2 regions of the Ruminococcus sp. 5_1_39BFAA genome follow, and region 2 is predicted to be linked to the other one. Evidence: predicted binding sites of a transcription regulator. Region 2 holds the regulator's gene; the other holds the start of a gene.
What was found. The regulator NrdR, encoded in region 2, represses ribonucleotide reductase genes. The targets are predictions, from matches to a motif close to CACNANATNTNGTG.
Positions count from the first base shown of each region.

Region 1: a site for NrdR is predicted at 8,061-8,074, ahead of ACESZH_RS01120 (ribonucleoside triphosphate reductase). Genes of this name have one in related genera too.

Region 1 covers NZ_CAXSVO010000001.1:224,367-240,619, forward strand. Annotated here, with positions in the region: gene ACESZH_RS01095 (oligopeptide/dipeptide ABC transporter ATP-binding protein) at 1-870, opposite strand, end outside; gene ACESZH_RS01100 (ABC transporter ATP-binding protein) at 860-1,648, opposite strand; gene ACESZH_RS01105 (ABC transporter substrate-binding protein) at 1,659-3,212, opposite strand; gene nikC (nickel transporter permease) at 3,253-4,074, opposite strand; gene nikB (nickel ABC transporter permease) at 4,082-5,020, opposite strand; gene ACESZH_RS01120 (ribonucleoside triphosphate reductase) at 5,446-7,818, opposite strand; gene hflX (GTPase HflX) at 8,153-9,394, opposite strand; gene ACESZH_RS01130 (transglutaminase domain-containing protein) at 9,514-10,311, shown strand; gene ACESZH_RS01135 (tetratricopeptide repeat protein) at 10,453-11,532, opposite strand; gene glmM (phosphoglucosamine mutase) at 11,542-12,888, opposite strand; gene ACESZH_RS01145 (NDP-sugar synthase) at 12,906-13,823, opposite strand; gene prfA (peptide chain release factor 1) at 13,905-14,981, opposite strand; gene prmC (peptide chain release factor N(5)-glutamine methyltransferase) at 14,974-15,873, opposite strand; gene ACESZH_RS01160 (DUF1385 domain-containing protein) at 15,870-16,253, opposite strand, start outside.
Region 2 covers NZ_CAXSVO010000007.1:60,153-76,405, reverse strand. Annotated here, with positions in the region: gene ACESZH_RS10010 (shikimate kinase) at 1-488, opposite strand, end outside; gene ACESZH_RS10005 (YqeG family HAD IIIA-type phosphatase) at 485-988, opposite strand; gene ACESZH_RS10000 (DUF6783 domain-containing protein) at 1,002-1,118, opposite strand; gene ACESZH_RS09995 (DUF6783 domain-containing protein) at 1,078-1,221, shown strand; gene ACESZH_RS09990 (patatin family protein) at 1,158-2,018, opposite strand; gene ACESZH_RS09985 (citrate/2-methylcitrate synthase) at 2,036-3,400, opposite strand; gene ACESZH_RS09980 (aminotransferase class I/II-fold pyridoxal phosphate-dependent enzyme) at 3,557-4,774, opposite strand; gene gdhA (NADP-specific glutamate dehydrogenase) at 4,961-6,295, shown strand; gene sigG (RNA polymerase sporulation sigma factor SigG) at 6,390-7,169, opposite strand; gene ACESZH_RS09965 (YlmC/YmxH family sporulation protein) at 7,445-7,699, opposite strand; gene nrdR (transcriptional regulator NrdR) at 7,879-8,328, shown strand; gene ACESZH_RS09955 (AEC family transporter) at 8,384-9,328, opposite strand; gene pap (polyphosphate:AMP phosphotransferase) at 9,325-10,794, opposite strand; gene ACESZH_RS09945 (LysE family transporter) at 10,981-11,574, shown strand; gene ACESZH_RS09940 (DctP family TRAP transporter solute-binding subunit) at 11,626-15,981, opposite strand; gene ACESZH_RS09935 (TRAP transporter small permease) at 15,982-16,253, opposite strand, start outside.

The DNA.
Region 1 (16,253 bases), on a different contig from region 2:
ACAGCGGTTCTGGAAGGGGCATCCTGTGGGTACATCCAGCGGACTTGGCGCCTCGCTTTCAATACTTTCGATTTTTTCGCTCTGATCCATATGAATGGAGAACTGTGCGCCCAAAAGAGCCTGGGTGTAAGGATGAAGGGAATGATGTGCCACATCCTCTCCCGGAAGCACCTCCACAATATGTCCAAGATACATGACCGCGATCTGGTGTGCAAAGGACTGGATCAACGCCAGGTCATGGCAAATAAAGATCATACTGATATTCTTCTCCTTCTGGAGACGTACCAGCAATTCGATCACCGACTCCTGTACGGAAACGTCCAGTGCGGACGTTGCTTCGTCGCAGACCAGGATCTCCGGCTCCAATGAAAGAGCCCTTGCTATGCTGACTCTCTGGCGCTGTCCGCCGCTCATATTATGAGGATAGCGGTACATAAAATCTGCCGGAAGCTCTACCATTTCCAAAAGCTCTTTCGCTTTGGCGGCTTTCTCGCTTCTTTTAATTCTTTTGTAATTCAAAAGCGGCTCTGTCAGAATATCTATGATTTTCATTTTAGGATTAAAAGACGCCAGCGGGTCCTGGAAAACCATCTGCATATTCTGGCGGTTTTCCCAGATTTCCTGCTTTGAAAATTTTGAGATATCCTTGTCATGATACAAAATCTCACCGCTAGTAGGCTTATCCAGGGAAATGACCATGCGGACAAAGGTTGATTTTCCGCATCCGCTCTCGCCCACGATTCCAAGGGTCTTTCCCTTATAAACGTTTAAATTGATGTCATTGCACGCATTCAGCGTTCTTCCGCCGGAAGCAGGGAACTGTTTTACAATATGATTTGCTTTCAGCACAATATCTGATTCATGAAACAAAACGCCTTCCCTCCATTTCCGGAACTGCCTGCAGCAGTTTCTTTGTATAGTCATCTGTAGGATGGTCCATAACCTCGTCGCGTGTTCCCTGATCCACCACTTTTCCGTGCTTCATTACGATCAGCTTATCTGCCATGTAGGCGGCTACACCCAGGTTATGGGTTACAATGATGATGCTTGTACCAAACGTATCGCGAAGCTCCATCATTTGGCGGACGATCTGCGCCTGTGTGGTCACATCCAACGCACTGGTAGGCTCATCCGCCAAAAGCAGCTCAGGATTAAAAGTCATAGCCAGCGCAATTCCCACTCTCTGGCGCATACCGCCGGAGAGCTGATGCGGAAAGCTTTTCATAATGTTTTCGGCATCCGGAAGACGCATTTTTTCCAGCATGGATACTGCCAGCTTCCATGCCTCATCCTTTGACATTTTGCTGTGCGTGCAGATATATTCCACATACTGGCTGCCGATTTTACGGATGGGATTCAGGGTTCCTCCGCAGTCCTGAAAGATCATGGACATTTTGCTGCCGCGGATTTTTCTCCACTCATCCTTTGAGTTGCCTAACAAGGATTTTCCCTGAAAGATGATATCGCCGGAAGTAACCTTGCCAGCCCCAGGCAAAGCGCCAAGGACTGCACGGATCACTGTAGTCTTTCCGCTTCCGCTTTCACCTACAACACTGATGATTTCTCCTTTCTTCATGGAAAGATTGAAGTGCTCAATGGTAGGTGCCTGTTTCCCGTATTGAACAGACAAATCTCTTATTTCCAGCATATCTTACTCCTTATTCTGCCAGTGCGATGTCCTTTGTCAGCCAGTAGTAATCCATCGGGTACATCTTAACGCCTGTTACCCGGTTATTTGAAAACAGATATGTTGTCTCATATCCAAAGAATACAGTTGCCGCGTCATCCATGATGTGCTGCTCGATCTGCATAACCAGTTCTTTTCTTTCCTCTGTGTCAAAGGTTGCTGCAAGCTCATCGAGAAGGGTATCTACCTCAGGATTGTTATAACCAGCAGTATTGTTTGCAGAAGTGCTGTACCAGTTCTCTCTTAAGTAGTTTTCCGGGTCACCTGTATTTGCAACAAGTACGTTCCAGATCAGAAGGTCATACTGTCCGGAGTCTCTCATATCCAGCAGAGTCTCATAGCTTACTGTGTTCAGTTTTACATTGATGCCGATGTTTTTCAGATCAGCCTGTGCTGCCTGTGCGTAAACACCAAGCTCTGCACGGCTTGTGTAGATTACGAAGTTCAATTCCAGTTTTTCTCCGTCAGGAGTCTCTACAAATCCGTCGCCGTCATTGTCTACATATCCTGCCTCTTCCAGAATAGCCATTGCACCTTCCGGATCGTAAGCATTCTCGTCCTCAAGCTCATCAAAGCCGAAGTCCAGTGTCGGAGGAACCGGTGCTTTTCCAGGTGTAGCGCCGCCTTCCAGCAGGTTTGCGCAGTATACCTCTTTGTTTAATCCGCGAAGCAGAGCCTGGCGAAGTGCAAGATCTCCAAGTGCTCCGTTCTGGTTCATGAACGCATAGGTAGAACGCAGGGACTGCAGCTCCTGGATCGTATACTGGTCATTTCCCTCAAACTCGATCAGATTTTCGGTTTTCAGATTATATGCGATGTCAATCTCGCCTGTCTGCAAAGCCATGGAACGTGTTGTCTGGTCATCGATACATTTCAGAGTTACACGGTCAAGGGGCACTTCGCCGTCCCAGTAATATTCATTTCTTACCACTACGCAGGCATCTGTAGGGCTGAAGGATTCCACTGCATAAGGTCCTGTACAGATCGGTCCGTTCATGGCAAAGGTGGAATCATCCACGCTGGTGTCCACGATCAGGAACAGCGGGTCTGCCAGGCTTCCTGCCATATTTGCGTTTGCTCTCTTCAGATGGAAGATCAGGTTCTGTCCGTCAATTTCCATGGTATCCAGGTCAAAAAACTCCGGAACACGGTCGCTCTTTTCGATAACACGCTCAATGGCAGATTTTACTGCGTCAACTGTCATATCGTTTCCATTAGAGAATTTTACGCCCTCACGGATCTTAAAGGTCCAGGTCAGTCCATCCTCGCTTCCTTCCCAGCTTTCTGCAAGGCATGGTGCGATATTTCCTTCCTCATCAAATTTTGTCAGACATTCGCCTACTGCGTAACGGGATACAACCCAGCTAAAATACTGCTCTGTTGGCTCCAGTGTATCGGCAAAGCTGGTAACACCGATGGTAATTTCTTTATCTTCTGCAAAAACGGGAACTGCTGTCATCATAGACACGCTCATTGCTGCTGCCAGAGAGATTCCCATAACTTTTCTCAGCCAATTTTTCTTCATGTTTTTCTCCTTTTTAATACTCCATTTCCGTTAACGGTTTCTATTCCTGTCTCGGGTCAAGCACATCACGGATGCTGTCGCCAAGCATATTAAATACAATGACTACGATAACAATAGCAATACCGGGATAGATCATCAGCCACGGTGCCTTTGCCATGTAGGTTCTTCCTTCATTCAGCATCAGACCCCATTCCGGTGTCGGCGCTGTAGCGCCAAATCCCAGGAAGGACAGAGATGCCAGCTCCAGCATCATAGTACCGATGTCTGCCGCTGCTGTTACGATCATCTGTGTGATCATATTTGGCAGAACGTGCTTCCACAGGATCTTGGAGGTTTTGGTTCCGTTTACAACCGCAGCCTCAATATAAAGGTTTTTCCTGACCTTCAGCACAAGGCTTCGGGACAGACGGGCATATTTTGTCCAGCTTACTGCAGAGATCGCGATTACTGCATTCACAATATTCGGTCCCAGCATACCGGCAATGGCAATGGCAAGTACAAGACCCGGGAAAGAGATCATCATATCTGCAATACGCATGATGACCGTGTCCACGATTCCTCCGAAGTATCCTGCCAGAACTCCCAGAAATGTTCCCACAACAAAGATCACTGCTACCAGGATCAATGTCATAACAAGTGATGTCCTTGTTCCAAAAATAACCCTTGATAAAATATCTCTGCCAAGCTTATCGGTTCCGCAGATATAGCCCCCTTCTCCCGGCGCTTTCAGCGAATCCAGCATCACTGCTTCATACGGGTCCTTTGGCGCGATCCAGGGTGCAAACACAGCAATACCCACGATCACCATCGCCAAGATAAAATAAAGGGTAAACTGTTTATTTTCTTTGAAAAATTTCAGCACTTTCAAATCAGCGTTCCTCCTTTAATCTTGGGTCCAGATAGCGATAGGACAAGTCAACCAGAAGGTTGATGCACATATACAAAATCGCGATCCATAATACATAGCCCTGTACCAGAGGATAATCTCTGCAGGAAATAGCTTTTACTGCCATACTTCCCATACCGGGCCAGTTGTAGATGATCTCTACCACTGCCGTACCGCCCAGAAGACTTCCCAGGGACAGACCAAGCAGGGTTACAATGGGAAGCATTACATTTGGAAGTACATGTTTCCACAAGATCACCGACTCCTTAATTCCTCTCATACGCGCACCGGTCACATAATCCTGACGCAGTTCCTCCAATACAGCACTTCTGACCTGCCGTGTATATTTTGCCGACATAGCAAGAGCAAGTGTTACAGAAGGAAGGATCATTGCCTTCAGATCCGTACTGCCGCCAGCTACATTTACCCATCGAAGCTGTACGCCGAATATGCTCAGCAGAATCAATCCAAGCCAGAAGCTGGGCACAGATACCCCGATAAAGGTCACGCCCCGCACCAGATAATCCGGCCATTTATTCTGGTACACTGCGGCTAAAATTCCAAGAGGGATGGAAATGATCACCATGATCAGCAGCGCCAGAAGTGACATTTGCAGGGTAGGCCAAAATGCGGATACCAGTTTATCTACCACAGGAACCTTCATAGAATAAGACATTCCCATGTCACCAGTCAGTACGCCGCCCAACCAGGTGCCGTACTGTACCAGAAACGGTTTATCCAGACCAAGTTCATGTCTCGTCTGTTCCAAAAGCTCCGGTGTCGGCAGATTTCCGCACTCTGTCAACATGATCTCCGCCGGATCTCCTGGGGAAAGATAGGTCAGTCCAAAGGTGAAAAAGCTGATTCCGAACAAGACGATCACAATCTGGAGCAACCGTTTTCCAATTTGTTTTTTTGTCACTTTTAACTCCTTCCTACATTTCTCTGATTTTTCGTCCAACCTGTCGTATTAGCTTGGGAGTACCCTCTTTTGAAACAAAAAATGCACTCGTACATAGATACGGGTGCAAAAATACAACAAGAAAAGATGCTTCCTATCTACCGTAAGAATCATACTGAATCATTTACAAGCAGTTCTCCTGAATATAATACTTGGGGGGAAAATTGTACAGTGTGGGGGGTGACAAAATTGTATAAATTCCGATACAATTTGGGGGCTTTTGTAAAAAAAGAAAACCGCGAGGGGGAAAGCTCGGAGTTGCGAAGGCCGCATTCCCCCTCGCACACCCCCTGTTGGCCCCGCTTGTTACGCGGGAGGGTTATGGCTGGCTGATGCACAAGGAAACTGCCCGCGGAAGGGCGCGGGCAGTTTCTTTAAAATTGGGGTTAGTCTAGTTCTTCGTCTACGTATTTCTGGATGTTGGAGGCGTTTACGTATTTTTTTACGTTGCCGCTGTCCAGGATTACTAGGGTTGGGGCCTGCAGGATTCCGAATTTTTTTGCTAGCTCGGGGTTCTGCTCGGCGTCGATGATTTCCAGGTTCTCGCCTTCCAGCATCTTTTTGGCCATACGGCAGTTGGGGCAGGTGCTGGTGGTGAACAGGTATTTGTGGGTTTCCATTGGGTTAATGGTTATGTCGTCTTTTGTCATAGTGACAACGCTGGCGGTGATTTTCTTAAACTGTGAATGCTCAATATCGTAAAGCTTACGGTTTTTGTACTCCTGGGATTTTCCGTCGTTCCAGTTCTGGACCGGACGGTAGTATCCGGTGATCCTGCTGTAAACCTCGGCTTTTTTGCCGCATTTCGGGCAGGTAAAGTGCTCGCCGCTGATGTAGCCATGCTCCCGGCATACGGAGTAGGTGGGAGAAATGGTGTAGTATGGCAGCTTGTAATTTTCTGCGATCTTGCGCACCAGGCTTGCCGCGGATTTCCAGCTTGGAAGCTTCTCGCCTACAAAGGCATGGAATACGGTTCCGGAGGTGTACAGAGTCTGCAGCTCATCCTGGATGTCCAGAGCGTCAAAGATGTCGCTTGTGTAGCCAACCGGGAGATGAGAGCTGTTTGTATAGTACGGTGTATCCCCTTTGCAGCCTGCTGTCTTAATGTCTGCCCAACGCTTGCGGTCATGCTTTGCAAGACGGTAGGATGTGGACTCTGCCGGAGTTGCCTCCAGGTTGAAAAGCTCACCCTCATACATTTCCTGATAGTCTGACAGACGGTCGCGCATATGGGTCAGAACCTCTTTTGTAAATTTCTGGGTCTTCTCGTCTGTCATGTCGCCGCCAAGCCAGCGTGCATTCAGGCCAACCTCGTTCATTCCCACCAGACCGATGGTGGAGAAATGGTTGTTGAAGCTTCCCAGATACCTCTTTGTATAAGGATACAGTCCTTCGTCCAAAAGCTTTCCAAGGACCTCTCTCTTGATGTGCAGGGAACGCGCTGAAATATCCATCATACGGTCAAGACGCTCGTAAAACTCCTCCGGTGTTGCGCTTAAGTATGCGATCCTCGGCATATTAATGGTGACAACGCCCACAGAGCCGGTACTCTCGCCGGAACCGAAGAAGCCGCCGCTCTTTTTGCGGAGTTCACGAAGATCCAGGCGGAGACGGCAGCACATGCTGCGGATGTCGCTTGGCTTCATATCGCTGTTGATATAGTTGGAGAAATACGGTGTACCGTATTTTGCAGTCATCTCAAACAGGAGTCTGTTGTTCTCTGTATCAGACCAGTCGAAGTCGCTGGTAATGGAGTAGGTCGGGATCGGATACTGGAATCCGCGTCCGTTGGCATCGCCCTCGATCATGGTCTCGATGAAAGCTTTGTTTACCATATCCATTTCTTTTTTGCAGTTTTTATATTTGAAATCCATCTCCTTGCCGCCTACGATAGCCGGGAGTTCCGCCAGATCATCCGGGACAGTCCAATCCAGGGTGATGTTGGAGAACGGCGCCTGTGTACCCCAGCGGCTGGGTGTATTGACTCCGTAGATAAAGGATTCGATACATTTTTTTACTTCCCTGTAAGACAGGTTATCTGCCTTTACAAAGGGTGCCAGATAGGTGTCAAAGGAAGAGAACGCCTGTGCTCCTGCCCACTCGTTCTGCATGATTCCCAGGAAGTTTACCATCTGGTTGCAGAGAACGCTTAAGTGCTTTGCAGGGGAAGAGGTGATCTTTCCCTCGATCCCGCCAAGTCCTTCCTGGATCAACTGCTTTAAGGACCATCCTGCACAGTATCCTGTCAGCATGGACAGATCGTGGAGATGAAGGTCTGCATTTCTGTGAGCTTCTGCAATCTCGTCATCATAAATCTCAGACAGCCAGTAATTTGCGGTCACTGCGCCGGAGTTGCTTAAGATCAGACCGCCTACGGAATAGGTAACAGTGGAGTTCTCCTTAACACGCCAGTCCTCAACCTTTACGTAGCTGTTTACGATCTCTTTGTAATCCAGGATCGTGGACTTCATGTTGCGGACCTTTTCACGCTGCTTGCGGTAAAGGATATATGCCTTTGCCACGTCCGCATAGCCTGCCTGGATCAGAACATTTTCCACGCTGTCCTGAATATCTTCAACCGTGATCTTGTTTTCAGAAATTTTATCCTGAAAATCAGAAGTAACACGAAGCCCCAGCAGCTCGATCATATCCTGGCTGTAGCTTTTACTCTTCGCATCAAATGCCTTGCTGATAGCAGCCGTAATCTTGCTCATTTTAAATTCATCAATTTCGCCGTCTCTTTTTACTACCTGAAACATATGTTGCCTCCCTTGCACTTTTCCAATTTGTAATTTTATCGGTCTATTGCCTCCGCTTATCTTTCGTATCATTTGGAAAATGCGCTCCGCATACGCCCTTTCCCTCTTCCTGTCACATCTGATGCTGTGTCAGCACTCTTCCTATGTCAGGGCAAATCAAACCGGCAGTCCGTAAAGCAAGCTGCCGGTTGATCACTGTAGGCTTATTGTAGCAAACTCTTATCACTGCGTCAATACCAAAATACAATATCTTGTGTTGTTTCTTAAAAAATGCACAATATAGAGTTTGAATTTTTAGACAATTTTAGTCTATTTTCAAAGTTATCCAACCGCTTCATTTCGAAAAATGGGAGCGGTACAATACCTTGGGAATCCGCGCTTTCACAAAGATTCCCTCCTCTGTATATTCCTCGGAAAGAAGCTGCCCATACTCCCGGATCACCTGGATCCTGCCAGCCTCCTGATAGGGGAAAAGTCTTTCCATATAATACTGCTCCTCTGCCAGCAGCTTGCTCAGGAACCGGTCAACCTCTGCCAACCCCTCTCCTGTCCTGGCGGAAATTTTAAATGTCTTGTCCGCCTGGAAATCCTGAATCTCGTTTACTGTAGGCGCATCCTGCTTATTCAAAAGTGTGATCGTCTTTTTCCCGGAAACGCCAAGGTCCTTCAGCGTTTCATATACAACCTCCATCTGCAGCTCCGCCTGGGGATTTGAGGCATCTACCACATGGATGATATAATCCGCGTATTTTGCTTCCTCCAGCGTACTTTTAAAGGCTTCCACAAGATTATGGGGAAGCTTTCTGATAAACCCTACCGTATCGGTCAACAGGATCTGCTGTCCGTCCTCCAGGTTCAGAACCCGGGTGGTAGGATCCAGTGTGGCAAAAAGCTTGTCCTCAGACAAAACCTCTGAGCCCGTCAGTTTATTCAGAAGCGTGGATTTTCCTGCATTTGTATATCCCACAATAGCTGCTGTCTTTAAATTTCCCTTGGAACGCCCGGCCCGGAGCAGTTCTCTGTGCCGCTCCACCTGAGAAAGCTCTTCCTTTAAGGCAGTGATGCGTTTACGGATAAGACGCCTGTCTGTTTCCAGCTTCTTTTCGCCAGGTCCTCTTGTTCCGATCCCGCCTCCCAGCCTGGAAAGGGAAGCCCGGAGTCCCACCAGCCGCGCAGCACGGTAACGAAGCTGCGCCAGCTCAACCTGGATCTTTCCCTCGCTTGTGGTGGCATGCTTTGCAAAAATGTCCAGGATGAGAAGCGTTCTGTCCATAACCTTGCATTCCAGCTCATGCTCCAGATTGTTCATCTGGGCAGGGGAAAGCTCATCGTCACAGATCACACCTGTGGCATCCATGGCGAGCATCAGGGAGCGTACCTCCTCAATCTTTCCTTTGCCGATATAGGTACCTGGATGAATGGCTTCACGATTCTGTATGAGCCTGCCCACGGTGACTGCTCCTGCCGTCTCAGCCAACTCTGCAAGCTCGTCCAGGGATTCTGAGACATTCTCATTGTCACCCACCTGCACGCCAACAAGGATCACACGCTCTTCTATTTCATCAAAATATTCCATATATTTTTACCTCGTTCTATTATAGCTTTGCCTATTGTATCACGGAAATTTCTTGCTAATCAATAGTATATCCGCTATAATTTTAATAACACATTATTTCACGGAAGGAGTACATCAAAATGAGAAAGAACAAAAAACATGCACTTTTGACCGGGCTTTTCCTGCTGTGTACCCTGCTGCTTCTGTCTGTTCCCGTGCAGGCTGCCGGAAAGAAGCTGACGAATCAGTGGGTTACCAAAAAAGGTAACGTCTATTTTTACAACAATAAGGGCAAAAAAGTAACAGGTCTTCAAAAAATCGGGAAGTACCAGTATTACTTTGATTCCAAGGGCGTTCAGCGCTCAGGCTGGAGAAAGATCAAGAACAACTATTATTTCTTCCAGATCAAATCCGGCAGAAAAGCCTATATGGTGAAATCAAAAACCATCAACGGAATTAAGCTGGATGCAAAGGGCAGAGCCGACAAAAAGGGCTCCAACCTGCGGAAGCTGAAACTTATGGTGGAGGCAAACAACATAGTCCAAAAGATTACCAAGCCCACTATGACCCAGACGGAAAAGCTGAAAAAATGCTTTGATTATACAAAGACTGCCTACGGCTATACCTCCTGGCGCGCTTTCTCCAACAAATCAGGCTGGGAACTGGATTTTGCCGAGGATATGTTCTACAAAAACAGGGGTGACTGCGTATCCTACGGATGTGCCTTTGCTTTCCTGGCAAATGCTGTAGGCGCCAAGAATGTTTACTGTGTATCCTCCGGCGGCCACGGCTGGGCGGAGATCCAGGGCAAGGTTTACGATCCGGACTGGGCGCTTGTCAGCAAGGTGGACACCTACTTTGCCATGGATTATTCCCTGAGCGGCGTACAGGGTCGTCCTAACTACAAGCCAAACCGTACTTATGTCGTTAAAATCTAATCCGTGTGCGCCTTGGCGCGCAGTGCGTATCTTCACACAGTACCAAACAGGGGCCTTCCCTATGAAATAAAAAAGACCATGTGAGCACAGTCTGGACCCATTCGGGTTCCGTCTGTTCACGTGGTCTTTTTTTGTCAGTGCTTAAACCCCAGTCCTTGTTTTAAGGAACGCCATTTCTTTTTTAGCTTCCTCATCGTCCGGGTATATTTCCAGATAAGCCTGAACCTTTTGTAATGCCGTTGCAAAATCAAGCTTCTTTTCATAGGCAACAACCTCGTTAAACAGCAGGCTCTGCATCTCCTCCTCTTCTGCGAAGGAAATTCCGCTGCTGATATTTTCCAGTGCACTGTCATAGTTACCCTCTGCAATATCACAGAGCGCCAGCCCATTATATCCCTGGGCTGCACTTTGGGCCCCGTCACTCTCCTGAGCATCCAGCGCCTGACTCACAAACTGCTGGTACATGGCTCTGGCATTGGAATAATCATTCTGTGCCATATAGACCATACCCAGAAGCAAAAGCGCCTCTGTACTGCCCTGATTAGATGCCTCCGTAAGCTCCTGGCGGGCATTGGCATAGTCGTCCATATAGTAATAAATCCGCCCTCTGTCGCAGATATCCTGGGTTCCTTTTGGCTCCGAAGCCAGAACAGCCTCCAGATACCTGGAACCGTCCGCCTCCATATCCTGTTCCAGATAAACCTCATAAATCTGGATTGCCCTGTCATATGTGGAATCCTCCCCAAAAGACTGCTCAAAATTATTGGCGGCCTCATCGTAGGCATCCATAGCCAACGCTACTTTTCCTGTCAGGAAATAGCAATCCGCATCCATGGTGTGGTTCTGCGCAAGCATCTGGCAATCCGCCATGGCATCCTCGTAAAGCCCGGCCAAAAACCGTGCCGTTGCCCGGTAGGTATACAGATCCTTTTCCAGAGATTTTTTAACTCTGTCGCATCCCAGAGCATTGGTAAAGCTTTCTATGGCCGCCTCATAATTTCCCAGACGCAGATTGGCGATTCCCATGCCTCTGTAGGACATGGGCAGATTTACCTGGTTGTTTACAGACTCAGCATACTCCTGCAGTGCATATTCATAGCTTCCCTGCTCCAGGTTCTTGCCGGCCTGTTCGAAAATCTTCTGTTTTTCGTTATCACAGCCCGAAAAAACGGCTGTTCCTATACAAACTGCTAAAATGAGTGCTGTTTTTCTGAATTTCATTGGTTTCCCTTATTCTACGATCAATCCTTCTGCTTCCATTACTTTGACCACATTGCCTACATGAAGGTGGCACAGCTCATCTGTCTCAGCTTCCACCATGACACGGATCACAGGCTCGGTACCGCTCTCGCGAACCAGGATACGTCCTGCATCTCCCAGCGCTGCTGCTGCTGTCTCCACTGCCTCCACGACCTTCGGGTTCTCACGAGCCGTCTTTTTATCTGCAACGCGGACATTGCGCAATACCTGCGGATATACCTTCATCTCCTTTGCGAGATCGCAAAGGGTAGCCTTTTTCTCCACACATGCTTCCATAACCATAAGAGAGGTAAGGATACCGTCACCGGTAGCGGCGTAACGGCTGAAAATAACGTGTCCTGACTGCTCTCCGCCAATGCTGTAGTTGTTTTCCAGCATATTCTCCGCCACGTATTTGTCGCCTACAGCCGTCTGCTCATAGCGCATTCCTTCTCTTTCCAGAGCCTTATAAAGTCCCATATTGGACATAACTGTGGTAACCACCGTATTTCCGTTTAGTTTGCCCTGCTCCATCAGATATTTTCCGCAGACATACATGATCTTATCGCCATCAATGATATTTCCTCTGTGATCTACTGCGATACAGCGGTCTGCATCGCCGTCATAAGCAAATCCCACATCCAGTCCGTTGTCTACAACATATTTCTGCAGAACCTCAATATGGGTGGAGCCGCAATTTGTGTTAATGTTGGTTCCATCCGGGCTGTTGTTGATCACATAGGTTTTTGCCTGAAGCGCATCAAATACGCTCTTTGCGATAGCAGATGCGCTTCCGTTTGAGCAGTCCAGACCAACCTTGATCTTTTTGAAATCACGGCTGGGAATGGAGATCAGATATCCAATGTAACGATTACGTCCTGATGCAAAGTCGATGGTTCGTCCGATGTCCTCTCCTGTAGCCAGAGGAAGCTCCTCAATCTCACCATCCAAGTATGCTTCGATCCTCTCCTCGATTTCCGCCTCGATCTTCTGTCCATTTCCGTTTAACAGCTTAATACCGTTGTCATAGAACGGATTGTGGCTTGCGGAGATCATAATACCGCAGTCAAAGTCCTCCGTGCGGACCGCAAAGGACACACTGGGGGTCGTGGTAACATGAAGCAGATAAACATCTGCGCCGGAAGCGGTCAGGCCTGCTACCAGTGCATACTCAAACATGTAGCTGCTTCGTCTCGTATCTTTACCGATTACGATTTTTGCCTTGTGATCCTGTCCGTAATACCAGCCCACGTAACGTCCAACCTGAAAGGCATGGTTTACTGTCAGCTTTACGTTTGCTTCTCCACGAAAACCGTCGGTTCCAAAATATTTTCCCATAATAAGCTCCTCCTGTTCTATTTATACAGACCGTTTGGATAAACGCCTGCATCCGTCAGCTCCTGAAATGCCCTGATGACAGTTTCCTTATCCTCCTGGTATGTCACTCCAAACCACTCATCCTTTGTCTCAAGGACATCCACCTGTGCCTCGCCTGACTGGATCAGTCTGTCGATCAGCTCCGGCAGAAGATATTCTTTTTTAATATTTCCAGGCTCCACACCTTTCAGGAATTCCACAAAGCCTTTCTTTAATGTTTCCATAAATGCAGGTGTCAGCCCCCACATATTCATGGAAACCAGCGCTTTTACATCAAGCGGCTCTGCACTGCCGTCATCATTCCTGCACTCTGCGCCCTCTGCTGTCTTAAATATATTATGCGTTTCCGTAACGCCTGTAAGCTGTCCGTCCGCAATATGGCAGATACCTCTTGTAACGCTTCCGTTGTCACTCAGCGTATTTCCCAAACGGAAGCCAGCCATACAGATATGAAGCTTGCCATCCTTAGGCTGCTCCTGTACCAGATAATCGTGAACCTTTACATAGGCTTCTTTTCCATAATAGTCATCCGCGTTAATAACGGCAAACGGCTCTGTCAGCACGGAATCTGCGCAGATCACCGCATGTCCTGTTCCCCAGGGCTTTGTCCGCTCCTCCGGCTTTGTGAAGCCCTCCGGCAGATCCGTGATTTCCTGGAAGGCATAAGCTACCTCCGCAATCTTAGAGACTCTTGCTCCGATGGTATTGCGGAATTCCTCTTCCAGATCCCTTCTGATAATAAATACGATTTTATTAAATCCTGCTTCCAGTGCATCACGGATGGAATAATCCATGATGATCTCCCCATTAGGTCCTACAGGCGCAAGCTGTTTGATTCCGTTTCCAAAACGGCTGCCCACTCCGGCTGCCATAATGACAAGTGCTGTTTTTATCATACTGTATCCTCCATTTTTTGCTGTTTTTTATATATTCCCGCGAGCAACGAGCCAAGCGGACATGCTTGCATGTCCAAATGCTTATGCGTCCTCCTGGAGATTGCTCAGCTTCGCTGCCTGGTCTGCTGCGATCAGACTATCAATGATCTCGTCCAGATCCCCGTCCAGAATATTTTCCAGCCGGTGCAGTGTCAGCTTGATCCTGTGGTCTGTGACACGCCCCTGGGGGAAGTTGTAGGTTCTGATCTTTTCGGAACGGTCACCCGTACCGATCTGGCTTCTTCTGGCTTCTGCTTCCGCATCGTGCTGTTTTGCCAGCTCCATCTCATAAAGACGGGAGCGAAGCACCTTCAAAGCCTTATCCTTATTTTTTAACTGTGACTTTTCATCCTGGCAGGAGATCACGATTCCTGTAGGGATGTGAGTCAGACGAACCGCGGAGTCTGTCGTATTGACACACTGTCCGCCGTTTCCCGATGCACGGAAAACATCGAACTTACAGTCGTTCATATCCAGATGGAAGTCAATCTCCTCAGCCTCCGGCATAATGGCTACCGTACAGGTGGAGGTATGGATCCTGCCTCCTGATTCTGTCTCCGGCACGCGCTGTACGCGGTGTACTCCGCTTTCGTATTTCAGACGGGAGTATGCGCCGTTACCATTGATCATAAAGGTAACTTCCTTGAAGCCGCCGATCCCGTTTTCGTTCAGGCTCATCATCTCGGTCTTCCAACGGCGGGATTCCGCGTATTTCACATACATACGGTAGATCTCCGCTGCAAAAAGCGCTGCCTCATCGCCGCCTGCTCCGCCTCTGATCTCCACGATAACGTTTTTGCTGTCATTGGGGTCTTTTGGCAGAAGAAGGATCTTCAGCTCGTGCTCCAGCTCCTCCACCTGCATCTTTGCCTCGGAAAGCTCCTCCTTCAGCATCTCCCTCATATCCTCATCCTTCTCCTCCTCCAGCATGGAAAGGCTGTCCTGGATGGTTTCTTTATTTTTTTTGTATTTTTTGTAGGTATCCACTATTGGCTGTAAATCGCTCTGTTCCTTCATCAGCTTCTGGAAACGCTCCGGGTTTGATGTCACGCCCGGCTCCCCAAGCTCATTGAGTATCTCCTCAAATCGGATGAGCAAATCGTCTAATTTGTCAAACATGGTTATCCTCCTGATTTTTCTCTGCTAATCGGCCCAGCACCACACGGTCAAGTCCTGCCAGGTCCTTTCTTATCTTTACTCCGGAAAAGCCCGCTTCCCTCATGATCCGGGAAACAGCCTCTCCCTGGTCATATCCGATTTCGTACAAAAGCCACCCGCCGGGTTTCAGAAATGCTTTTCCATCCCTGGTTATTCTGCGGTAAAAATACAATCCGTCCTCATGCCCGTCCAGGGCAAGGGCAGGATCATGAAGCCGTACCTCATCCATCAGCCCTGAAATCTCTGCTGTCCTGATATATGGTGGATTTGATATAAGCATATCATAACCAGACTGCTCTTTGCTATCTTTTTTCTGTAAAAATAGCTGATCAAATAAATCACTTTCCAAAAAATCCGCACGTCCGCCCAGGTAAAGGGAATCTCTATTTCGTTCTGCCACCTTCAGCGCCTCCCGGGATACGTCAACTCCGGTTCCTGTACTGCCCTCCTTTTCCATAAGGAAGCTGAGCAAAATACAGCCGGACCCGGTGCACATGTCCAGAATCCTGGGACTCTCCATATTCTTTGCCGCCTCAAGCGCCTCCTCCACCAGATTTTCCGTGTCCTGTCTTGGGATCAGCACATGCTCATTTACAAAAAACGCGCTGCCCATAAAAAATGCCTGATGGGTAATGTGCTGCAGCGGAATATGCCCGGCACGCAGTTGAATCTTTTTTAAATAGGAGTTTCCTGTCTCATCTGATACCCTCTCCTCCTGATGGGCATAGTAGTAAGCCCTGTTTTTTCCTGTCTCATATTCCAGCAGGAGCCAGGCATCCAGCCCGGCTTCCTCTATCCCGGCTTTCTCCAGGATAGCTTTTCCTTCTTTTAAAAGAACGGCTAAGGTACTCATGCTTCCTTCTGTTCCTCCGGTGGCACCTCAACACCAAACTCTTCTTTTAAGTAAGCTCTCCAGTCAAAAACAGCTTCCACTGCCTTGATGGCAACCTCCACCATATCGGCTGTAGGCTCCTTTGTGGTCAGCTTCTGCATGGCAAGGCCGGGCTTACTCAATATGCAGGCCAGCTTGCTGTCTGTCCTTCCAGCCCACTGGATCAGCTCAAAGGATACGCCGGACACAACAGGAACCATGAGAAGGCGTCCAAACAGACGCGCCCAGTAAAAGGGTACCAGTACAAAAATAAAATGCAGAAAAATGCTCACCAGCATAACCAGGAACAAAAAGCTGGTTCCGCAGCGCCTGTGCTGCCTGGAGCTTGCCATTACATTTTC
Region 2 (16,253 bases):
ATTTCCCGGATCAGCTCCTCAAATGGCTTCACACCTGTTACAACTTGGATATCCGCATACTTTGTGTACACCGGGTCGCGCTGTTTCAGAAGCTTTTTGATTTTTTCATCCTGGTTTTCTCCCTCCAGAAGCGGGTTGCTGCTGTTTCCCTCCAGACGTTTCCGCAGTGTATCTGCAGAGCCTTTCAGATAAACAATGGTACCCAGTTCTTTAAGATATTTCTGGTTCTGCTCCTGAATAGGAAGCCCGGATCCCAGAGAGACCACCTTGCGTTCCTGGTCCTCGATCAAAGCCTTGATAGTTATAGTTTCAAGGGCGCGATAATATGGTTCCCCGAATCTCTGGAAAATCTCCTTTACACTTAAATCCATTTTCTTTGTAATTACTCTGTCAACATCCACGAACGGCAGTCCCAGATCATTGGACAGACGTTTTCCCACACGTGTCTTACCTGAACCCATAAATCCTATGATCACGATATGGTTCATGAATCCCCCTCCTCTTTCATGTAAAAATATAGAATAATTTTTTCGAGATAACGCTTCAGGACAATCTGGATCTCTTCCTTGGGATGGATCGGCTTTACCAGAAAGGTCTGCAGTCCCGCCCTTTTTGCGCCGTAAATGTCAGTAAAAAGCTGATCTCCTACGAAAACCGTATTCTTTGTATCTGTTCCCAGAATCTCCATAGCTTTTTGGTATCCCTTTACAGAAGGCTTTCCTGCATCTTCCAGGTAATGGGCTCCCACTGCTGAAGCGAAGGGCTCGACGCGCGGCTTTTTGTTATTGGAAACCAGACAGCAGCCAAAACCCCTTTCATGGAGCTTCTCAAACAGCCTTACCGCCCTTTCATCAGCCGGAGCACCGTGGGGCACAAGGGTATTGTCAATGTCAAACAAAATCCCCCTGATTCCTTTTCTGTACAGCCCATCATAATCTATCTCATATGCGGAATCCAGATATTCATCCGGAAAAAAGCTCTTAAACATCCCAACCTCATCCTTAATTTCTGCGTTTTCTCCTAGAGCGTGTTTGAAAATTCATTCCAGTCATCTGCACGCCCCACTTTGCGGTATATTTGTCTCTCACAAATTGTGACGCACATCTGGCTGAAAGCATTTTTCAAGCACGCTCTAAGCTCTTTAAAGAGCAAAACTGTCAGCCTTTCAGATATGCCTGCATTTCATCAAAACGCTCTTTCATCACATCCATGCCATGCTGATAAAACTCTGTCAGTTTCCGGGTATTCTGTTCAGTTCTGGAAACGGTTTCCATCTCCGGCCTGATTACAAAAATATGACCTTCCTGTTCCCATTTTTCAATAAGCTCCAAGGTACGGTTGTAATTTCTGTACCGCGTCAGCAGCGTATTCAAAAACTCCGGATACTCTTTAAATGCTGCAATATAAAGTGCCCGGCTCTTACCCGGCTTTTTCTTACGGTAGCCTTTGTTTCTGGTAAGGATCACCACGTTCTTGCGGTAACCTTTTTCCATTGCATGTATGATTGGTATGGAATCTGCAATTCCTCCGTCAAGACAGGGCGCTCCGTCCACCATCACCATATCACTGGCTACAGGGATACTGGAGGATGCACGGCAGATTGCCAGCAGCCTTTCTCTGCTTTCTTTCTCTGACAAATACCTGGCTTTTCCCGAAAGACAATTGGTTACCACCAGCTCACAGTCCATATCTGACTGAAAATAGGTATCAAAATCAAAGGGAAAAATTCTGTTCGGATATTGGTCAAAAATCATATCCATATCAAACAGCCGTCCTTTTTTCAATGCTCCCCTGGTGGCAATATACCGGTTCTTTCTTTCCCGCACGATCATACAGTTTTTGGTACGTTCCGGCTGCCCGGAAAGATAGTCCATGGCATTACAGGCCCCGGCGGACACACCGATCACATAAGAAAACTTCTCTTCCCTCTCCATCAGATAATCCAGGACTCCGGCTGTAAACACCCCCCGGTTGCCGCCGCCCTCCAGAACCAGTGCTGATCCATTTAATTCCGTCATACTCTCACTTGCCTTTCTTAGCTGCGCTCATTCAGCGGAACATATGCTGCCGGCTCCAGAACATTCTTATAAGCCGGACGGATGATCTTATCCGTATTGATAAGCTCCTCCATACGATGTGCGCTCCATCCAACAATACGCGCCACAGCAAACATAGGCGTATACAGCTCCAATGGCAGATCCAGCATACTGTATACAAATCCGCTGTAAAAATCCACATTGGCACTGACGCCTTTGTAGATATGGCGTTCCTCTGCGATCACCTCAGGCGCCATCCTTTCTACCATGGAATAAAGATTGTAATCCTTTATCCTTCCTTTTTCACGGGCAAGGGTTTCCACAAAGCTTTTCAGAACCTCTGCTCTTGGGTCGGAAACGGAATAGATTGCATGACCCATACCATAGATCAGCCCTCTTCTGTCAAATGCCTCTTTATGGAGAAGCTTCTTCAGATAATCCCTTACCGCATCCTCGTCCCCAATGTCAGAAATATTTTTCTTCATGTCATGGAACATGCTGACAACCTTAATATTGGCACCGCCGTGCTTTGGTCCCTTCAGGGAACCAAGTGCTGCTGCAATGGCAGAATAAGTGTCTGTTCCTGAAGATGAAACTACGTGAGTTGTAAAAGTAGAGTTATTTCCTCCACCGTGCTCCATATGGAGGATCAGAGCCAAATCCAGAATTTTTGCTTCCAAATGGGAATACTTTTTATCCGGTCTGAGCATTCTCAGAATATTTTCCGCAGTGGAAAGCCCCTTCTTTGGATTATGAATGTAAAGGCTCTTTCCACAAATATAGTGGTTATACGCCTGATATCCGTATACGGACAAAAGCGGAAATACACTGATCAGATTCAGACACTGCCGAAGTACGTTTGGCAGGGAGATGTCATCTGGATTCTTGTCATAACAGTAAAGAGTCAGAACGCTTCTGGAAAGAGCATTCATAATGTCCTTTGACGGTGCCTTCATGATAACATCTCTTACAAAATTCGTGGGTAGAGATCTCTGGTTTGTAAGAAGCTTTGAAAACTCTTCCAGCTCCTCGCTGTTAGGAAGCTTTCCGAAAAGCAAAAGATACGTCGTCTCCTCAAAACCGAAACGGTCATCATTAACAAATCCCCTTGTCAGCTCCTTAATGTCATAGCCGCGATAGGAAAGGCTGCCCGCGCAGGGAACCTCTTTTCCGTCCACAACCTTCACTGCATTTACATTGGAAACCTGAGTCAGACCTGCCAGAACACCCTTTCCGTTTACATCACGCAGCCCGCGCTTTACGTCATATTTTGCGTAAAGGGACAGGTCAAGGCTTGTATTCTCCGTACAAATGTCTGTCAGTCTCTCAATTTCCGGTGTCACTTTCATATTAAATCCTGCCATAGTTTAATCCCCTTTCTTTTTTCAGCTCTTCGATAATTTTATCCTCCTTACCCCTCACGGATATTTCGTACTGTCCATCAATCGTTGGCCGATAAATCTATTATAGCATTAATTTTTTCCAAGGTCTATATCCTAAAATTTTGTGTAGATACCACCTTAGCTCTGCTTGTATGTACTGAGGAAGTCCCTCAGCTTTGCTGCCGCTTTTTCCAATTGAAGCACATTCGGCAGATATACAACGCGGAAATGATCCGGTTCTCCCCAGTTAAAGCCCTTGCCCGGTACAAGCAATACTTGCTTTTCATGAAGAAAATCCAACGCAAACTGCTCATCATCTGTAATTCCGAATTTCTTTGTATCGATCTTCGGAAAAATATAAAAGGCTGCCTTTGGTTTTACTGCTGTAATCCCCGGAATGTCTGTCAGAGCCTTATAAATATACTCTCTCTGCTCATACACCCTTCCGCCCGGCTGGATGTATTCGTTGACGCTCTGGTAACCGCCCAATGCTGTCTGCACGATAGCCTGAGCCGGAACATTGGAGCACAGACGCATGGAGGAAAGCATGTTTAAGCCCTCTATGTAGCTCTTTGCCCTGTGTTTCGCACCGCTCAGAACCATCCAGCCGATCCTGAATCCGGCGATCATATGGGATTTTGACAGACCGGAAAAGGTTACGCAGAAAACATCTGGTGCCAGGGATGCTATGGAGGTATGCTCATATCCGTCCATCACAAGACGATCATAGATCTCATCGGAAAAAATGATCAGCTCATGCTCCCTTGCCACCTGGACGATCTGTTCCAGGATTTCCTTTGGATATACGGCTCCGGTGGGATTGTTTGGATTGATGATCACGATAGCCTTTGTTCTGTCTGTGATCTTGCTGCGGATATCTTCTATATCCGGGTACCATTCAGACTGCTCATCACAAATATAATGCACTGCCTTTCCTCCTGCCAGAGTCGCCGTAGCAGTCCACAGCGGATAATCCGGGGAAGGAATCAGAATTTCGTCACCGTTATTTAGAAGTGCCTGCATACACAGATTGATAAGTTCGCTGACACCGTTTCCTGTATATATATCATTCATCGTCACACCTGGAATCTTTTTCAGTTGTGAATACTGCATGATTGCCTTTCTGGCAGAGAAAATCCCTTTAGAATCCGAATATCCCTGGGAAGTGCGGACGTTGCTGAGCATATCCAGAATAACCTCCTGCGGCGCGGAGAATCCGAACGGATAAGGATTTCCAATATTCAGCTTCAGTATTTCCATACCATCCTCTTCCATTCTCGCGGCCTCATCCACCACCGGACCTCTCACATCGTATAATACATTATCCAATTTGCTGGATTTTTCAAATGTTCTCATAAAATTCACACTCCTCACCTACAAATATCACCTATCATCTCATATTTACCATTTTTTCGCAAGGCTTTCCCAAAATGATTTGCAACATTCATAAAAAAAATCCCATGTTACTCTTTTCTTTTTTAATACTTTAGTGTATAATAGCAAGCGAAAAAATTTTTATATCTTGGATGAGGAGGATTTACAATGTCTTATACCGAAGAAGTTTATGAGAGAGTCGTAGCTCAGAATCCGGGCGAGCCGGAGTTCCACCAGGCAGTAAAAGAAGTTCTGGATTCTTTGAAAGTAGTAATTGACAGAAACGAAGAAGAGTACCGCAGACTTTCCATCCTGGAGCGTCTCGTTGAGCCGGAAAGAATCATCTCCTTCCGCGTTCCGTGGGTAGACGATAAAGGCGTGGTTCAGGTAAACAAAGGTTACCGCGTACAGTTTAACAGCGCAATCGGACCTTACAAGGGAGGTCTCCGCTTCCATCCGTCCGTAAACCAGAGCATTCTGAAATTCTTAGGTTTTGAACAGATCTTCAAAAACTCTCTGACCGGTCTTCCGATCGGCGGCGGCAAAGGTGGTTCCAACTTTGACCCGAAGGGCAAATCTGACAGAGAAGTTATGGCATTCTGCCAGAGTTTTATGACAGAGCTTTCCAAATATATTGGTGCTGACACAGACGTTCCTGCAGGCGATATCGGTGTGGGCGGACGTGAGATCGGATATTTATTCGGACAGTATAAGAGAATCCGCGGTCTGTATGAAGGTGTTCTGACTGGAAAGGGTCTTACCTTCGGCGGTTCCCTGATCCGTACCCAGGCTACCGGATACGGCGTTGTTTACATGCTGGATGAGATCATGAAGGCTCACAATGATTCTATGGAGGGCAAAACCTTTGTAGTGACCGGTTCCGGTAACGTTGCGATCTACGCAGTAGAAAAAGCTCAGCAGATGGGTGCTAAAGTTGTTGCCATGAACGACTCCAACGGATATATCTATGATCCGGAAGGCATTAAGCTGGATATCGTAAAAGATATCAAAGAAGTAAAACGCGGACGTATCAAAGAATACGCAGAGCGGGTTGAGGGTGCTACCTATACAGAAGGTCTTGGCATCTGGAATATCAAATGTGACGTTTATCTGCCATGTGCAACTCAGAACGAGCTTGATCTTGAGGGTGCTAAGGTTCTGGTTGCAAACGGCTGCAAATATGTTGTAGAGGGAGCTAACATGCCTACCACTCTGGACGCTACCAACTATGTAATGGAAAACGGCGTTCTGTTTATGCCTGGAAAGGCTGCAAACGCAGGCGGTGTTGCTACTTCCGCCCTGGAGATGAGCCAGAACTCCATGAGACTTTCCTGGACAGCTGAAGAGGTTGATGCGAAGCTTCACAACATTATGAAGGATATCTTCCAGAAAGCTGATGAGGCTGCAAAACGTTATGACATGGAAGACAACTATGTTGTAGGCGCAAACATCGCAGGCTTCGAGAAGGTTGTGGATGCTATGAAGGCACAGGGTATCTGCTAATTAAAGAATCTGTCGCTGGCAGCTTCTTATGTTTCCTGAGACATTAAGGCCTTCCGCTTTGTATTTACTGCAAGGCGGAAGGCTTTTTTGACCTTTACGGTCTCAGATAGTTCTTCATGGATTTCAGCGCATTTTTTTCCAGGCGGCTGACCTGCGCCTGGGAGATGCCGATTTCCCCAGCCACCTCCATCTGTGTTTTTCCCTCAAAAAAACGCAGCTCAATAATATGCCTCTCCCTGTCATTGAGACGCTGCATGGCTTCCCGCAAAGAAAGATTTTCGATCCAGTGGTCTTCTTTGTTTTTCTTATCGCTGATCTGATCCATTACATAGAGGGTGTCACCGCCCTCTGTATATACTGGCTCAAAGAGACTTACCGGATTTTGGATCGCGTCCATGGCATAAACGATAGTTTCTTTCTCTATGCCGATCTCCTCCGCGATTTCCGCTATGGTAGGCTCCTTTAAGTGCTGCTTTACGTAGTTTTCTTTTGCATATATGGCTTTGTAGGCAATGTCCCGCAGGGAACGGCTGACACGGATGGAATTGTTGTCACGGAGATACCGCCTGATTTCTCCGATGATCATGGGTACCGCATAGGTAGAAAATTTTACATTCAGAGTCGTGTCAAAGTTGTCAATGGCCTTGATCAGACCAATACACCCTATCTGAAACAGATCGTCCACGTTTTCACTGCTGCTTTGAAAGCGCTTGATCACGCTTAATACAAGCCTTAAATTTCCTTTGATGTAAAGTTCCCGGGCTTCTTCGTCTCCCTCCTTGATTCTCCGAAAAAGCTCTTCTTTCTCTTCGGCTTTCAGAACTGGAAGCTTCGCTGTATTGACCCCGCAAATTTCTACTTTGTTAAGTGCCATCTTAAGAATCCTCCTTATCTTCTTTCGTCACTAGAAATGATTCTCAGCCGGGAGGATAAATATACTTTTTTCGGAAAAATATAAAAAATAAAAGCCCTTGACAAAAGCAGAAAATGTTACTGTTCACTCCGTTCACAGCAACACGCTCCGCGGGATGCACAGAAATCGCATAAATGCGATTTCGCGCCTGCCATTCTCGGGTTTTATGTGACCTTTGCTCACATAAAACACCTCGCGTGATATACCTGTGAACAGTAGTTAGAAAATTACAACCTTCAGTCCTTATGGAAGCATTTTTCTTCCTGAATCTCTACCAGAATAATGTCATCCCCAATCTGGCGGATACATTCCCAGGGTATAACATATTCACTGTCTCTTCCAAAAAATCCGCAAAAATGCCCTGGTCCGGGTACAACCAGGGCTGTCAGACGGCCTGTGGCACAGTTAAACTCCACATCGATGGGGCATCCCAGGCTACGGCAGGTACAGATGTTGATGATTTCCTTTTGCTTTAACTCACAAAGGCGCATAGATAACCACTTTTTCGCAACAGATTAAAAAGTTGCTTTTTTCAAAATTTATGCTTGACAAATGCGAAATATGCCTGTCGTCTTGTTGACATAACAACAAAAAATACAGTATAATAGTCCAATAAAACAGAGTTTCGGGACATGGCAGGAAGGGTGCCATGGAGAAAGGGGAGAGTTCCATGAAATGTCCATATTGTAATCAGGATAATACAAGAGTCGTGGATTCCCGGCCAGTGGAGGATACAAACTCCATACGCCGCCGCAGATTGTGCGATTCCTGCGGAAGAAGGTTTACCACATATGAAAAGGTGGAAACCATACCACTGACCGTAATCAAAAAGAATCAAAACCGCGAACAATACAGCCGCTCCAAGTTAATGGACGGCATCCGTCGCGCCTGCTATAAGCGTCCCATCTCAAGCGAACGGCTTGAGGAAATGATGGATTCCATCGAAGGGGATATTTTTAAGACCGAAGAAAAAGAAATTTCCAGTACCACCATCGGCGAGATTGTAATGAATCACCTGAAAGACCTGGACTCCGTAGCATATGTCCGTTTTGCTTCCGTGTACCGGGAATTTAAAGATGTCAGCACCTTTATGGATGAGCTGAAAAAATTTATGAATTAAGAAATAGTAACAGGGCGCCAAATGGCGCCCTTTAAAATGCAGATGAACAGATGATTTAAATGAATCCCATAGTCCGCAGCAGAAACAGCCATCCGGTAAGGGTAAAGGCGCTGAAAAGAGTTGTGAGCATAACCGTATTGGATGTCAATACGCCCTTATGCCCCATGTTCCGGGCCATGATATAGCAACTGACGGTTGTGGCAGTTCCTAACATAACCAGTATAGCTACTAATTTTTCCGTGCGGAAGCCAAGGTTTATGGCTATGGGCAGGAAGACCGCCGCAAGGCCCACTAACTTTATAAAAGAGGCAAGAACTGCTGGTTTCAGGCAGGCTGACACATCTTTCATTTCAAAAGAAGCCCCCATAGCCATCAGACCCAAAGGTGTGGCCAGGGCAGACAGATTTTTCACGGTTTTCCCAAGGATAGGAAGCATGGGAATCCTCAGAACCGACCAGATCATCCCCGCAACAATGCCCAGAATAATAGGATTGGTTACGATTTCCAGAAGGGTTTCTTTTAACAGGCGCTTATCCAGTTTTTTCCGGTCAGGCTTCATAAAGCTGAGCACCACAACCGCACATATATTATAAAGAGGTACCGTGCCAATGATCATCAGCGGGCCCATGCCTGCATTTCCGTAAATGTTTTGGATAAAAGCAATGCCCAGGATAGCCGCGCTGCTGCGGTAGGACGCCTGGATAAATTCGCCCTGGATGGACTTGTCTTTTAACAAAAAGGAAACTGCTGTCACACCCAAAACCGACAACAGGGTGGCAAAAAAACAGAACAACACAAAGGATGTGTCCCACACTTCAATAAAATCCACAGAAGCCAGATCTTCAAACAGCAATACCGGCAGCGCAGCCCGAAATACGAATTTATTTGTTTTCTCCACAAAATGGTCATCCATTAATGCTGTTTTCTTAAAAAACCATCCTAATATCATGGTAAAAAAAACTGGTAAGGTCGCATTTAAGCTAAAAATCAAATTGCTCATTTCAGTGCCTTCTCAAGCTGTTCAATCACGATTTTCAAAGCTTTGATCCTTGCATATTTTTTGTCCACGGATTCCAGAATATACCAGGGAGCGTAGACGGTGCTGGTCTTTGTGAGCATTTCATTGATGGCGCCCTCATAGGCATCCCATTTTTCCCGATTCCGCCAGTCCTCGTCTGTGATCTTCCACTGTTTTTCCGGATTGTTCTGACGATCGGTAAATCTGGCGAGCTGGGTGTCCTTGTCTATCTGAACCCAGAATTTGATGATCACAGCACCCCAGTCGGACAGTTCCTTTTCAAATTCATTCATTTCATTGTAGGCTCTTTTCCAGTCGTTTTCGCTGCAAAAGCCTTCCAGACGTTCTACCATGACTCTTCCGTACCAGGTCCGGTCAAAAATGGCAATGTGTCCGTCCTTTGGAAGCCTTGTCCAGAAACGCCACAGATAATGGCGGGATTTCTCGTGAGGCTCCGGGCTTGCGATTGGATGAACCTCAAAGCCTCTGGGATCAAGTGCCTCGGTAATGCGCTTGATATTGCCGCCCTTTCCTGCTGCGTCCCAGCCCTCGTAGGTGATGATCACCGGGATCCGTTTCCGGTAGAGGCGGTTATGAAGCTCGCCCAGCTTTTTCTGAAGCTGTTTCAGCTCTGCCTTGTAATCCTCATCACTGATTTCCTTTCCTTCCAGTTCAATTTCGGAAAGCTTGGGCATTTTTACAAGAGGAAAGACATTTTGAAGCAGAGGAGTGGAATGACCGCTGTTCTGCATTGCCACCTCGATATTGCTTACCATGGTTTCCAATATCTGTAATTCCGCCCACTTTTTGTCTGTTGCATCAATGATATACCACGGCGCTGTCGAGGTATTGGTATCCGTAAGATATTTGTCAAAAATTTTCCGGCACTTTTTATAGTGCTCATTCTGCCATCTGTCAAACTCCGCTACACGCCAGTCTGTATCCTTACTGTCTAATAAAGCGTTCATTCGACGGGTCTGCTCCTCTTTATCGATTTCCATAAAAAACTTCAGAACCAGATATCCGTTATCCGTAAGCTGACGCTCAAACCGTTTGATGCTGTCAATCCTTTTTGCATAGGCTTCTCCCTTCAGCCCATCCAGACAGTCTTTACAGGTCTGCTCCATCCATCCGGAATCGAGAAAAGTAAATTTACCAGCTTCCGGAATCTGCTTAAAATACCGATAGAGGAATGGTCGGCGCAGTTCTTCTTCTGTTGGAGCAGACATGGTAGCTACTTTAAAAAATCTCGGGTCTATATTTTTGATGACCTTTCCAATAGAGCTGCCCTTTCCGGAAGCACCCCATCCTTCAAACAGCACAAGCACAGGAAGCTTATGCTCCTTAATCTTCATCTGCAGTTCATAAAGCTTTTGGCTGGCCGCTTTTAGCCGCTCCTTGATTTCTTCCTTTTCCGGTCTTTCTTCCGGAGCCCAGTTCTTTAACATACGCCGTTCCTCCTCTTCCTTTCTATTTTCTTTCATTTTAGATAGTATTTTGAAAATATTATGAATATTATAACATATCTTTATTTATTTTTCGACCTTTTTATGGAAATCTATCAGAAAAATACTTTTAAAACCCACTGAAAAATATTATAATAGACGGCAGAAATATAAAAGGAGAATCTTTCCATGCCTATATCCGTTTTTATCGATATGACTCTTTCTGCCATCATTACTGTATGGTCCCCGGGACCTAATAACATTCTGCTTTTATCAACTGCCAGCCAATACGGTGTAAAAAAGAATTTCCGTTTTATGCTTGGTATCTGGACCGGCTCCCTGACTCTTATGTGCTTAAGCGGAATTTTCTGCAGCACCCTGGGAAATCTCATCCCCGGTATCCAGCCTGTCATGAAATATATCGGCGCTGCCTATATTCTTTATCTTGCCTGGCAGACAGCCAAACGTCAGCCACCCTCTGCCAGCGTACAGGAAAAAGAGCCCTCGTATGTGATGGGAATCTTTCTTCAGCTTGTAAATGTGAAGATTATCATCTACGGACTGACTATGTTTTCTTCCTACATACTTCCATATGAGTCAGCCATTCCTGTTCTCTTCTTTTTCGCTGTGTATCTTATGATCCTGGGGGCTTTGGGAAATCTCATCTGGGCGTTTGCCGGAAATATTCTGAACCGCTTCTACGCAGACCATTATAAGGTTATGAATGCAGTCATGGCGCTTCTTCTTGTCTGGTGTGCACTGCGGATCATGGGAATCCTGTAATGCAAAGGGGACTGGCGCATCCATACGTCAGTCCCCTTTCTCTTTTAACTTTTATTCTTTAAAGGTATCCACAAGTTCCTGGGCGTCATCATAGCCCTGGTCTTTCAGTTCCTCTACGAACCAGTCTTCCACGCCTTCTACAGCTTCCTTGAAGGAATCAATATCCAGATCTTCCTTTGCTGTAAAGGTCACACCGTTTTTCTCTTCCCAGCGGCTCATGATCTCCTCATCGCCGGAACGGTTAATGTCTCGCTCATATTCTGTAGCGATCTGTCCGCATTCGTCCACAACTGCCTGCTGCTCAGGTGTCAGGCTGTCATAAACCTCCTGGTTGATGCAGAAAAACAGACAGTCATAAATTGCATCCCACATGGAGCAATACTGCTGTACCTCCTGCACGCTTGCCGCATCAATTGCCGGAAGCGGATTCTCCTGGCCTTCTACTGTATTCTGCTGCAATGCAGTGTAGGTCTCAGACCAGTTCATGTTGGTGGCGTCTGCGCCCCATCTCTTGTAGCATTCCATCAACAGATTGGAGCCTGCCATACGGATCTTCAGGTTTTTCATGTCCTCCACGGATTTGACCTCGCGCACGCCGTTTGTAAGCTGGCGGAAACCGTTTTCTGCGATTCCCATGCAGTGAAGCCCGTATTCACTTAAGATCTCTTTCATCTTTTCTCCGGCTGCACCGTCGAATTTTGCATCTGCGTCCTCCACGGAATCGTAGATAAACGGCAAAGATACCACATTAAATCTTGGGTCAAACGCAGAGTAGATCAGATTGGAATGTAAGGAAACCTGTACCGGGTCGCCGTTCATCAGCGCCTGGATTCCTTCGGACTGGTTTCCGTTTGTAAGCTGGTCTGCTGCGTAAACATTGACTTTGATATTTCCTCCGGTGGCTTTTTCCATCAGTTCACCGAACTTACGGCCTGCTTCTGCCCAGGTAGAGGTTTCTGTTGTGGAACAGGTGAAGTTCCATTCCGTCTCCGGCCAGTCAAGGTCGCTGTGATCTGCCACGTCATAAGTCTTTTCTTCGGCAGCCGTCTCAGTCTCGGAAGTAAAGCTGTCTACAAGCTCCTGTGCATCATCGTAGCCCTGTGCTTTCAGTTCCTCTACGAACCAGTCTTCCACACCTTCTACAGCTTCCTTGAAGGAATCAAGCTCCATATCCTCCTTTGCTGTAAAGGTCACACCGTTTTTCTCTTCCCAACGGCTCATGATCTCCTCGTTGCCGGAACGGTTGATGTATCTCTCGTATTCCGTTGCAAGCTGTCCGCATTCGTCCACAACTGCCTGCTGCTCAGGTGTCAGGCTGTCATAAACCTCCTGGTTAATGCAGAAAAACAGACAGTCATAAATTGCATCCCACATGGAGCAATACTGCTGTACCTCCTGCACGCTTGCCGCATCAATTGCCGGAAGCGGATTCTCCTGGCCTTCTACTGTATTCTGCTGCAATGCAGTGTAGGTCTCAGACCAGTTCATGTTGGTGGCGTCTGCTCCCCATCTCTTGTAGCATTCCATCAACAGATTGGAGCCTGCCACACGGATCTTCAGGTTTTTCATGTCCTCCACGGATTTGACCTCGCGCACGCCGTTTGTAAGCTGGCGGAAGCCGTTTTCTGCGATTCCCATGCAGTGAAGCCCGTATTCACTTAAGATCTCTTTCATCTTTTCTCCGGCTGCACCGTCGAATTTTGCATCTGCGTCCTCCACAGAATCGTAGATAAATGGCAGGGATACCACATTAAATCTCGGGTCAAACGCAGAGTAGATCAGATTAGAATGTAAGGAAACCTGTACCGGGTCGCCGTTCATCAGCGCCTGGATTCCTTCGGACTGGTTTCCGTTTGTAAGCTGGTCAGCAGCGTAAACATTGACTTTGACTTTTCCTCCTGTGGCCTTTTCCATCAGCTCGCCGAACTTGCGGCCGCCTTCTGCCCAGGTGCTGGTTTCTGTGGTGGAACAGGTGAAATTCCACTCCATTTCCGGCCAGTCAAGGTCACTGTGATCCGCCACATCAAAAACAGGAACATCCGCGTCAGAGGTAAAGCTTTCCACTAACTCCTCGGCGTCATCATATCCCTCAGATTTTAACTGCTCAATATACCACTGGTCAATGCCTTCTACTGCTTCTCTGAAGGAGTCAATATCCATATCCTCCTTAGCAGTAAAGGTCACGCCATTTTTGTCCTCCCAACGGCTGGTGATCTCCTCATCGCCGGAACGGTTAATATAACGCTCGTATTCAACAGCTTTCTGGCCCGCCTCATCTACAACAGCCTGCTGCTCAGGTGTCAGTCCGTCATAGATTTCCTGGTTGATACAGAAGAACAGGCAGTCATAAATTACATCCCACATGGAGCAGTAAGGCTGAACCTCCTGCACGCTTGCCGCATCGATAGCCGGAAGCGGATTCTCCTGGCCCTCTACCGTATTCTGCTGCAGTGCGGTGTAAGTCTCAGACCAGTTCATGTTGGTAGCGTCTGCGCCCCATCTCTTATAGCATTCCATCAGCAGATTGGAGCCTGCTACACGGATTTTCAGGTTCTTCATATCCTCCACGGATTTTACTTCACGCACGCTGTTGGTCAGCTCACGGAAGCCGTTTTCTGCAATACCCATGCAGTGGAGACCGTATTCATTTAAAATCTCTTTCATTTTTTCTCCGGCTGCACCGTCGAATTTAGCATCCGCATCTTCTACGGAATCGTAGATAAACGGCAGGGATACCACGTTAAATCTCGGGTCAAATGCGGAGTAGATCAGGTTAGAGTGCATGGAGATCTGTACCGGATCGCCATTCATCAGCGCCTGGATGCCTTCAGACTGGTTTCCGTTTGTAAGCTGGTCGGCAGCGTAAACATTAACCTTTACCTTGCCTCCGGTAGCCTTCTCCATCAGCTCGCCAAACTTACGACCGCCGTCTGCCCAGGTAGAGGTTTCGGTTGTGGAGCAGGCAAAGTTCCATTCCATCTCCGGCCAGTCAAGGTCGCTGTAGTCGCCGATGGTGTCAAAGGAATTGTCCCCGTTGCCGCTGTCGGCTGTCTCGTCATTGGAAGCCACCTCAGCCGCACCAGTTCCCGGATTACCGGAATAAGATCCGTTCTTTGCCAGCGCTTTTGGAAGCGCTACAGAAACTGCCGGAACATAAGTTACAACAGCCAGAACCGCTACACTCGCTACCAGCATCGGCACCACTGCTTTGGAAATCTGCTGCAGAGTAACCTCCATTCCCTTTTTGATCTTGATTCCAATTGCAACGAAAAGGTTTACACCAACAGGCGGTGTTACCTGTCCGATGGCAAGGTTTACGGTTGCCATCACACCAAATGCCACCAGGTCATAGCCAAGGGCTTTGCACACCGGAAGCATGATCGAGATAAAAATGTACATTGCAGAGTTTGCGTCAATAAAGCAGCCTGCAATCAGGAATATAATGTTTACGATCAGCAGGAACGTAAACTGGTTATGTGCAATGCTTGCAAGAAGTGCGGAAGCAGCTTCCGCAATACCGAATTTTGTGCAGACGTAAGAGAACAGGGATGCACATGCCACAATGAGCATAATACCTCCTGTGGTCTTTGCAGATTCCACAAAAATATCGGCCAGATCTTTTAACTTTACCTCGCGGTAGATCACCATACCTACAAACAGTCCGTAAACAACAGATACGGCTGCCGCCTCGGTAGGAGTGAAGACACCTCCGTAAATACCGCCAAGGATGATGACTGGCATCAGGAAGCCCCAGAAGGCATCCTTAAAGGCTGTCCATCTCTCTTTTCCGGTGGCTCTCTGGTGGGTCGGCTTGATATTGTGCTTTTTTGCTTCCAGCATAACCACGATTACCAGAGCAACCCCCATTAAAATACCGGGTACAATACCTGCGGTAAACATATCTGCAATGGAAACGCCTGTGATGGAAGCGTATACAACGAAGGCAATACTTGGCGGTATGACGATGGCGATGGAGCTTGAAGTTGCCATCAATGCCGTAGAGAAAGGTGCTGAAAATCCTCCCTCCTCCACCATGGCCGGGATCAATACCGCTCCAAGAGCTGCAACTGTTGCAGGTCCGGAGCCGGAAATCGCTCCGAAGAAGCAGGCTACGATAACGCACACAATAGCGATACCGCCCTTTTTATGTCCTACACAGGTATCTACAAACTTGATGAGACGTTTGGAGATACCAGCCTTTGCCATAATATTTCCTGACAGTACGAAGAATGGAATTGCCAGGAGCAGGAATTTGCTGATTCCTGAATACATATTTGTCGCAACAATTGTTAAAGATGTTCCTGAATAAAGGATCGCACAGATAGAGGACAGTCCCAGGCAGATCGCGATGGGAACTCCAAGGATCAGGAAAACAAAAAATGAAATAAACAGGATTGCACTTATCATTTATTTATCCTCCTTTTTCATATTGCCTGTGCAGAAATCCACACAATATTCAATAAAGTGAAGAATCATGCAGGCTGCCCCAATCGGTACAAAGGACCAGAAAATCCACTCCGGCCAGTTCAGGACAAAGGTTCTTTTGCCATTTTCTAACTGTGTGATAACCTTGTCCATACCGTACTTGAACAGGACTGCTGTAAAAATAATGCTTAAAACGGTGATCAGGATGACGGATGGCTTTTTCAGCTTTTCCGGCAGACGGTCCGTGATCAGGG